2 linked regions of the Victivallis lenta genome follow. The protein of the gene in region 2 interacts with the protein of the main gene of each other region in a pairwise test. Links are inferred from orthologs where the notes say so. Each region holds a gene or a part of one and is shown on either strand. Other genes may lie near its edges.

What was found.
Region 1: the proteins of FYJ85_RS18380 (region 2) and leuS interact in binary tests that used the Escherichia coli proteins (3 or more experiments, as listed by UniProt). The link is inferred for Victivallis lenta from one-to-one orthologs.

Annotation. Positions count from the first base shown.
Region 1 is NZ_VUNS01000002.1:414,013-417,464, reverse strand. What follows is about bases 1-3,084. They hold leuS (leucine--tRNA ligase), read right to left. Parts: upstream 2,779-3,084; coding sequence 223-2,778; downstream 1-222. Other genes in these bases: FYJ85_RS03720 (TIGR03905 family TSCPD domain-containing protein), read right to left, coding at 2,943-3,084; FYJ85_RS03730 (LacI family DNA-binding transcriptional regulator), read left to right, coding at 1-158. In the rest of the region: more of FYJ85_RS03720, read right to left, coding at 3,085-3,209; FYJ85_RS03715 (lysophospholipid acyltransferase family protein), read left to right, coding at 3,392-3,452.
Region 2 is NZ_VUNS01000027.1:17,210-20,829, reverse strand. The notes cover bases 386-3,268. They hold FYJ85_RS18380 (helix-hairpin-helix domain-containing protein), read left to right. Parts: upstream 386-823; coding sequence 824-2,713; downstream 2,714-3,268. Other genes in these bases: FYJ85_RS18375 (heparinase II/III family protein), read left to right, coding at 2,972-3,268; FYJ85_RS18385 (aspartate-semialdehyde dehydrogenase), read right to left, coding at 386-706. Outside these bases: more of FYJ85_RS18385, read right to left, coding at 1-385; more of FYJ85_RS18375, read left to right, coding at 3,269-3,620. UniProt on the Escherichia coli protein: DNA ligase that catalyzes the formation of phosphodiester linkages between 5'-phosphoryl and 3'-hydroxyl groups in double-stranded DNA using NAD as a coenzyme and as the energy source for the reaction.

The DNA of each region.
Region 1 (3,452 bases), on a different replicon or contig from region 2:
ATCCGTTCGACCGGATCGAATTCGTTCCGCAGGATATTCTCGACTGGGTCGAATATTACGTCACGACCCGCCCGGTTCTCCAGACCCGCTCCCCCATCCACACCAACGTCGCCGTCCGCCTGGTCAGGGCCGGTTCGGTCAGGACGGTATCGCGGTGAGTTTCCGCCGGTCCGCGGGGGGAGGGGAGGCCGCCTTCCCCCGCTCCCGCGCTTCCGCCGGGGATTAAATTACGATATTCAGCAGACGCTTCGGGACGAAGATGACCTTCTTCACGGGTTTGCCGTTGAGCGCGGCCTGCACTTCCGGCGCGGCGAGCGCGATTTTCTCCGCCTGCTCCTGCGCGGCGTCGACCGGCATCATGAGGCGCGCCTTCGGCTTGCCGAGCACCTGAACCAGAATTTCGACTTCGTCGAGCTTCAGCACGGCCTCGTCCCATTCCGGCCACGGTTCGTAGGCCAGCGTGTTTTCGTGGCCGAGCTGCTGCCAGAGCTCTTCGCCGAGATGCGGCGCGAACGGCGACAGCAGAAGCACGAACTTTTCCGCCGCCTCGCGCGGCAGCTTGTCGAGCTTCGAGAACTCGTTCAGGAAGATCATGAGCTGGCTGATCGCGGTATTGAAGCCGAAGCTGTCCAGATCCTGCGAAACCTTCTTGATCGTCGCGTGCAGCAGCCGCTGCTGATCCTTCGTGCAGGGGACATCGACGATTTCGGCTTCCTGAAACATGCGGTGCGCCCGTTTCAGGAACCGGAAGACGCCCTCCACGCCCTTCGTGCTCCACGGCTTGGTCGCTTCGAGCGGCCCCATGAACATCTCGTACATGCGCATCGAATCGGCGCCGTATTCGCGGATCACGTCATCGGGATTGATGACGTTGCGCAGCGACTTCGACATTTTGGCCGGGAACTCGACCAGCGCTTCGCCGTCGCTCTTCCGGACCGGTCCCGCCGGCGTGAATTCGACCTGGTCGGTCGGAACCAGCGCGCCGCGTCTGTCCTTGTAGCTGACGCCGAGGATCATGCCCTGGTTGATCAGCTTCCGGAACGGCTCTTTGGTCGAAACCAGCCCGAGATCGAACAGCACCTTGTGCCAGAAACGGGCGTAAAGCAGATGCAGCACCGCGTGTTCGGCGCCGCCGACGTAGAGGTCGACCGGCATCCAGTATTTCTCCTTCGCCGGGTCCCACGCCTGTTCGGCGTTGTCGGGGTCGATATAGCGCAGGTAGTACCAGCACGAACCGGCCCACTGCGGCATGGTGTTCGTTTCGCGTTTTCCCCGGCGGCCGGTTTTCGGGTCGGTGTAGTTCAGCCAATCCTTCGCTTTCGAAAGCGGCGGCTCGCCGTCGCCGGCGGGCTTGAAATCCTCCATTTCGGGCAGGTCGACCGGCAGTTCGTCGGAATTCACCAGCTCGATCGAACCGTCCTCGTAGTGGATGATCGGGAACGGCTCGCCCCAGTAGCGCTGGCGGCTGAAGAGCCAGTCGCGCAGCTTGTATTTAACCGCTTCCCTGCCGAGTCCGCGCTCTTCGAGCCAGCGGGTCGCGGCGGGCTTCGATTCGGCGACCGAGAGGCCGTCGAGCTTCAACCCGTCGCCGTTCGACGAATGGATGAGTTTTCCTTCGCCGGTCCAGCACGCTTCGCCGCGGTGAACGGCTTCGACGTCGACGTTTTCGGCTTTCGCCGCTTCCGGATCGGGCTCAATGATGCAGACGACCGGAAGATTGAAGGTTCTGGCAAACTCGAAATCTCGCGTGTCGTGTGCCGGAACCGCCATGATCGCACCGGTTCCGTACGAAACCAGCACATAGTCGGCGATCCAGATCGGAATCTGCCGCCCGTCAACCGGGTTGGTCGCGTAAGCGCCGGTGAAGGCGCCGGTTTTCTCGCTGTTTTCGCCGGTGCGGGCGAGTTCGCTCTTCTTCGCGGCCGCCTCGCGGTACGCATCGACTTCGGCTTTGCGGTCCGGCGTGGTCAGCGCGTCGACGAGCGGATGCTCCGGAGCGAGAACCATGTAAGTCGCGCCGAAGAGCGTATCCGGGCGGGTCGTGTAAACCGTGACCGCTTCTCCGGCGGTGGTCATGAACTTCACCTCGGCGCCGGTGGATTTGCCGATCCAGTTGCGCTGCATCTCCTTGACGCCTTCCGGCCAGTCGAGTTCGTCGAGATCGTTCAGGAGCCGTTCGGCGTATTCGGTGATGCGCAGCATCCACTGCTTCATCGGGCGGCGGATCACCGGGTGGCTGCCGCGCTCGGAGAGGCCGTTGATGACCTCCTCGTTCGCCAGCACGGTCCCGAGCGCCGGGCACCAGTTCACCGGAATTTCATCGAGATAGGCGAGACCCTTCTTATGGAGCTGCGAAAAAATCCACTGCGTCCATTTGAAGTAGGCCGGACGGGTCGTATTGATTTCGCGGCTCCAATCGTACGAGAAGCCGAGCGCCTTGATCTGGCGGCGGAAGTTGTCCACGTTCTTTTCGGTTGTGATCTCCGGGTGCGTTCCGGTTTCGATCGCGTACTGCTCGGCCGGGAGACCGAACGCATCCCACCCCATCGGATGCAGGACGTTGAACCCCTTCATGCGGCGGTAGCGGCAGAGGATGTCGGTCGCGGTGTACCCTTCCGGATGGCCGACGTGGAGCCCCGCGCCGGACGGATACGGAAACATGTCGAGGCAGTAATATTTCGGTTTCGGGGAGAAATCGACCGCTTTGAAGGTCTGATTCTCCTCCCAGTACTTCTGCCACTTCTTTTCGATGGCCGAAAAATCGTATTCGCTTGCCATTTTCATCCCTTTGCCGTAATCGATGTTTCAAACAGACAATTTGCAATTAACATACACGCATTTCGGGCCGTTGTCCAACTTTCCCCCGAAAAATCCGGGAACGGAGAAGAGACGCCCTTCTCCGTTCCCGCAGCGCGCCCGGAAAAGCCGCCCCGCCGGCCGCATCAGGCGTTCTTCTTCGCCGCGATCTCCCGGAGCGCCGTCGCCAGCTGGTCCGGACACGAGGTCGGCTTGCCGCCGCAGCGGATGCCCTGCAGCCGGTCGATGAGCTCTTCCGGCGTCATCCCGGCGGCGAGCCGGCCGATTCCGGCCAGATTGCCGGGGCAGCCGCCGACGAACTGAACGCGTTTCACGCGTTCGCCGCGGTCGTCGAGCTCGATTTCAATCATGCGGCTGCAAACAAGATCGCTGGTCTGGAACTGATAGGTCATTTTAACTTTCCGCTTTTCACTGTTACCCGATAAATGATCCTGCGTTTCTGATTCGAAACGATTTTTTAACCGGTTTTCCGGCTTATTCGCAGAAAAATGCTGGATGATTCGGAAAATCGATGTATATTACCATAATATACGTGACATGTACCGGTTCGTCAACAACACGGCTATTGAAACCTATGGCAAAAGAGAAAAAAGAAAAAAGCAAGTTCAGAATTTACGCGGAATATTACCCGTTCT
Region 2 (3,620 bases):
GCACGCAGGTGCAGGAGACCAGCAGTTCCGGCAGGTGCAGCATCTTGCGCGACTCGTTCAGCATCTTCAGCTCTTCCTTCGTGTAGCCGTTCTCCTTGAACGCATCGATGTGCGGAATCAGGTTGAACGCGATCTGGTGCGCGAACGCAACCGGATTGACCGCCTTGCCGTCGAGCACCTCGCGGGCCTGCACGATCAGCTCGTGCATCCCTTTCGCGCCGGCGCCGCTGGCGGCCTGATAGGTCGCCGCGACGATGCGCCTGAGCCCCTTCGCACGGTGCAGCGGAGCGACCGCGACGAGCATGATCGCCGTCGTGCAGTTCGGATTCGCAATCACGCCCTTGTGCAGTTTGATATCCTCGGCGTTGACTTCGGGAACAACGAGCGGAACGTCGTCGTCCATGCGGAACGCGCTCGAGTTGTCGATCATGACCGCGCCGGATTCGACCACGAACGGCCGGTACTCGCGGGAGATGTCGCCGCCCGCGCTGAACAGCGCGATGTCGACGCCCTTGAACGAGTCGTGCGTCATCTCCTCGATGACCACGTCCTCGCCCTTGAACTTCATCGTCTTGCCGGCGGAACGGGCGGAAGCCAGAAGTTTGAGGTTCTTCACCGGGAAATTCCGCTTTTCGAGCGTCTTGACCATTTCGACGCCGACCGCACCGGTCGCACCCGCGACCGCAACATTGAATCCGTTCGCCATACTGTTTCCTCCTTTGGGAATTGACACATACATCTTATTACTATACAACACCCTTGAAAAATTGCAATATCATGGTTATATTGGGACTCATGATTTTTTGAAAAAAAGGAACCGTTCATGATGGATACGCGGAATTTCGATGCCGGAAAGCTGACGCTGCCCGAGCTCGTTGCACTGATCGAATATCATAACCGCCGCTACTGGGAACTCGGGGAGCCAGAGATTCCGGATGCGCGCTACGACGAACTCATGCGGGCGCTCGCCGGACTCGACCCCGGGAATGAGCTCCTCACCCGGGTCTATGCCCCGGCGGTCGCCGGCAGCGGCAAGGTGCGCCACAGAAATCCGATGCTGTCGCTCGACAAGGCGTACTCGCTCGAAGAGGTTCTGAAATGGGCGGACAAATACGCGCGTACTCCGGATGAACCGCTGCTGGTCGAGCCGAAGTACGACGGCATTTCCGCCGGTTACGACGGCCGGATTCTTTCGACCCGCGGCGACGGCGAACTCGGGGAGAACATCACGGCCAAGCTGCCGCTCATCGAGCTTGAGACGGCCGGTTACCGGGGGCCGCTCGACCGGCCGGTGCGCGGCGAACTCGTGATCCGCGACGACGACTTCCGCAATCTTTACAGCCATATTTACAAAAAAGGCGGAGGCACCTACAAGAATTCCCGCAACGCGGTGGCCGGCATCATGGGGCTCAAGGAGATCGACGAGATGATCGCACAGAAGGCGAAAATCACGCTGGTCGATTACAACATGGTCTCCTTCCGGGTCAGGCTTTCGGAACTCGCGGACCGGTGGGAGGGGCTGCTTGCCGAGCTCGCGGCGCTGCCGTACCCGCAGGACGGCGTGGTGCTGAAGCTCGCCGACACCGCCTACGAAGCCTCGCTCGGCAGCACGGCGCATCATCCGCGCGGACAGATCGCCTACAAATTCACGAACATCCGGCGCACCACGAAGCTGCTCGATGTCGAATGGAGCTTCGGCAAGAACTGCCTGACCCCGGTGGCGCATCTCGAACCGGTTGAAATCTCCGGGACGACGATCAAACGCGCGACGCTGCACAACGTGCAGAACATCCTCGAACTCGGCATCGAAATCGGCGACACGGTCACGGTCGAACGGGCCGGCGACGTGATTCCGTACATCGTCAGCTCCGAGCCCGGCGCGGAGCGCCGTTCGCCGCTCATCGAAAACTGCCCGTGCTGCGGAACCGGGCTCGTGCGGCGCGGCCCCGAGCTCTGCTGCCCGAATCCGGACTGCTTCGAAACCGAGCTGCAGCGCCTCGCGGCCGCGGTCCGCAACCTCGGCATCGAACGGCTCGGAGAACCGACGCTGCGCAAACTCATGGAGAACTCCGGCGTGAAGCATCTCGCCGACCTGTTCGAACTCAAGGTCATGGATATCCTGAAGCTCGAAGGATTCGCGGCAAAATCCGCCGCAAACCTGATCGAAGAGATTCAGAAAGCGCGCGTGGTCAACGACTACCAGCTGCTCGCGGCGCTGAACATCCCGAACATCGGCGCGAACGTCGCGAAGGTGATCTTCGCGCATACCGACTTCGCGGGGCTGCGGAAGATGAATGTGGAAGAGCTCAGCGCGATTCCGGGGATCGGCCCGGAACGCGCCCAGGCACTGGTCCGCGAGCTGGCCGCCCAGTCGGAGTATCTCGACGAACTGCTCGGAGCAGTAAAGCTCATTCACGCTGCGCCGGAGCCGGAAGAGCGCCCGACCGTCTGCTTCACCGGCAAAATGCCCGAGAAGCGCAGTTACTACGAAAAACTCGCCGAAGCGCACGGCTACGCCGCAGCGGACGATGTGAATTCGCACCTCTCGCTGCTGGTCGCCGCGGATGTGAACGACACGAGCAGCAAGCTTAAAAAGGCCGCGAAACTCGGAATCCGCATCGTCTCCCTCGACGGCTTCCTGCGCGAACTCGAGGGCGCTGCCGCCCCGGAGCCGGAGGAACCGCCCGAAGGCCAGCTTGAACTGGGGCTGTAGCGGCTCCTGCAGCGCAATATCCATCGTGGGGGAATGCCGGGATTCTTCGGCGGCCTTTCTCCCTATTTTTTCGTCGGCAGACCGAACGTTTCCCGAATTTTTCCCGCTTTGCCCCGCCCGGAACCGGACGCCTCCCGCCATAATGACGATTTTTTTGCGGGAGAGCTATTGACATTTCATTCAAAATCGATCATAATATTAATACAGCGATACAGTTTACCGGTGCGGTCTTCCGCCTTTCATCTAAGGAGAATCAGAATGTCGGTCCGATCCTGTGCGAACATGCTGCGGAAACATTTCGCCGTCTTTTCCTCCGTATGCTTTTCCTCCGTATGCTTTTCCGCCGCCGTTTTTGCGGCGGCCCCGGCGGAGGAGTTCGAGGCGCTTCCGGTGACCGACCGCCATTTCGCAGCTCTCCGGCAGGAGCACCCGCGGCTGTTCCTGCCGGGAAACTTCGACACGCTGACTTCCGCCTACCGCGACAGTTACTGGGGAAGGCGGTTCGGAAACCGGATGCTTCACGATGCGGAACAGCTGCTTGCCATGCCTCCCCTCCCCCGCCGGATGATCGGGCGGCGGCTGCTGAAAACATCGCAGGCCGAGGTGCGGCGGATCGGGCTGCTGGCTACAGCTTTCCGCCTCACCGGAGAACGCAGATTCGCGGAACGCGCCCGAGCCGAAATGCTGGCGGTCTGCGCATACGACGACTGGAATCCGGCCCATTTTCTGGACGTCGCCGAAATGACCTTCGCGCTCGCGCTCGGTTATGACTGGCTCCACGACACGCTTCCGCCGGAGGAGCGCGACACGATTGCATCCGCCATTCTCGAAAAGGGGCTCAAGCCCTCGTTCGACAAGACGTTCAAGCAATCCTGGGTCGCCGGCGATTACAACTGGACGCAGGTCT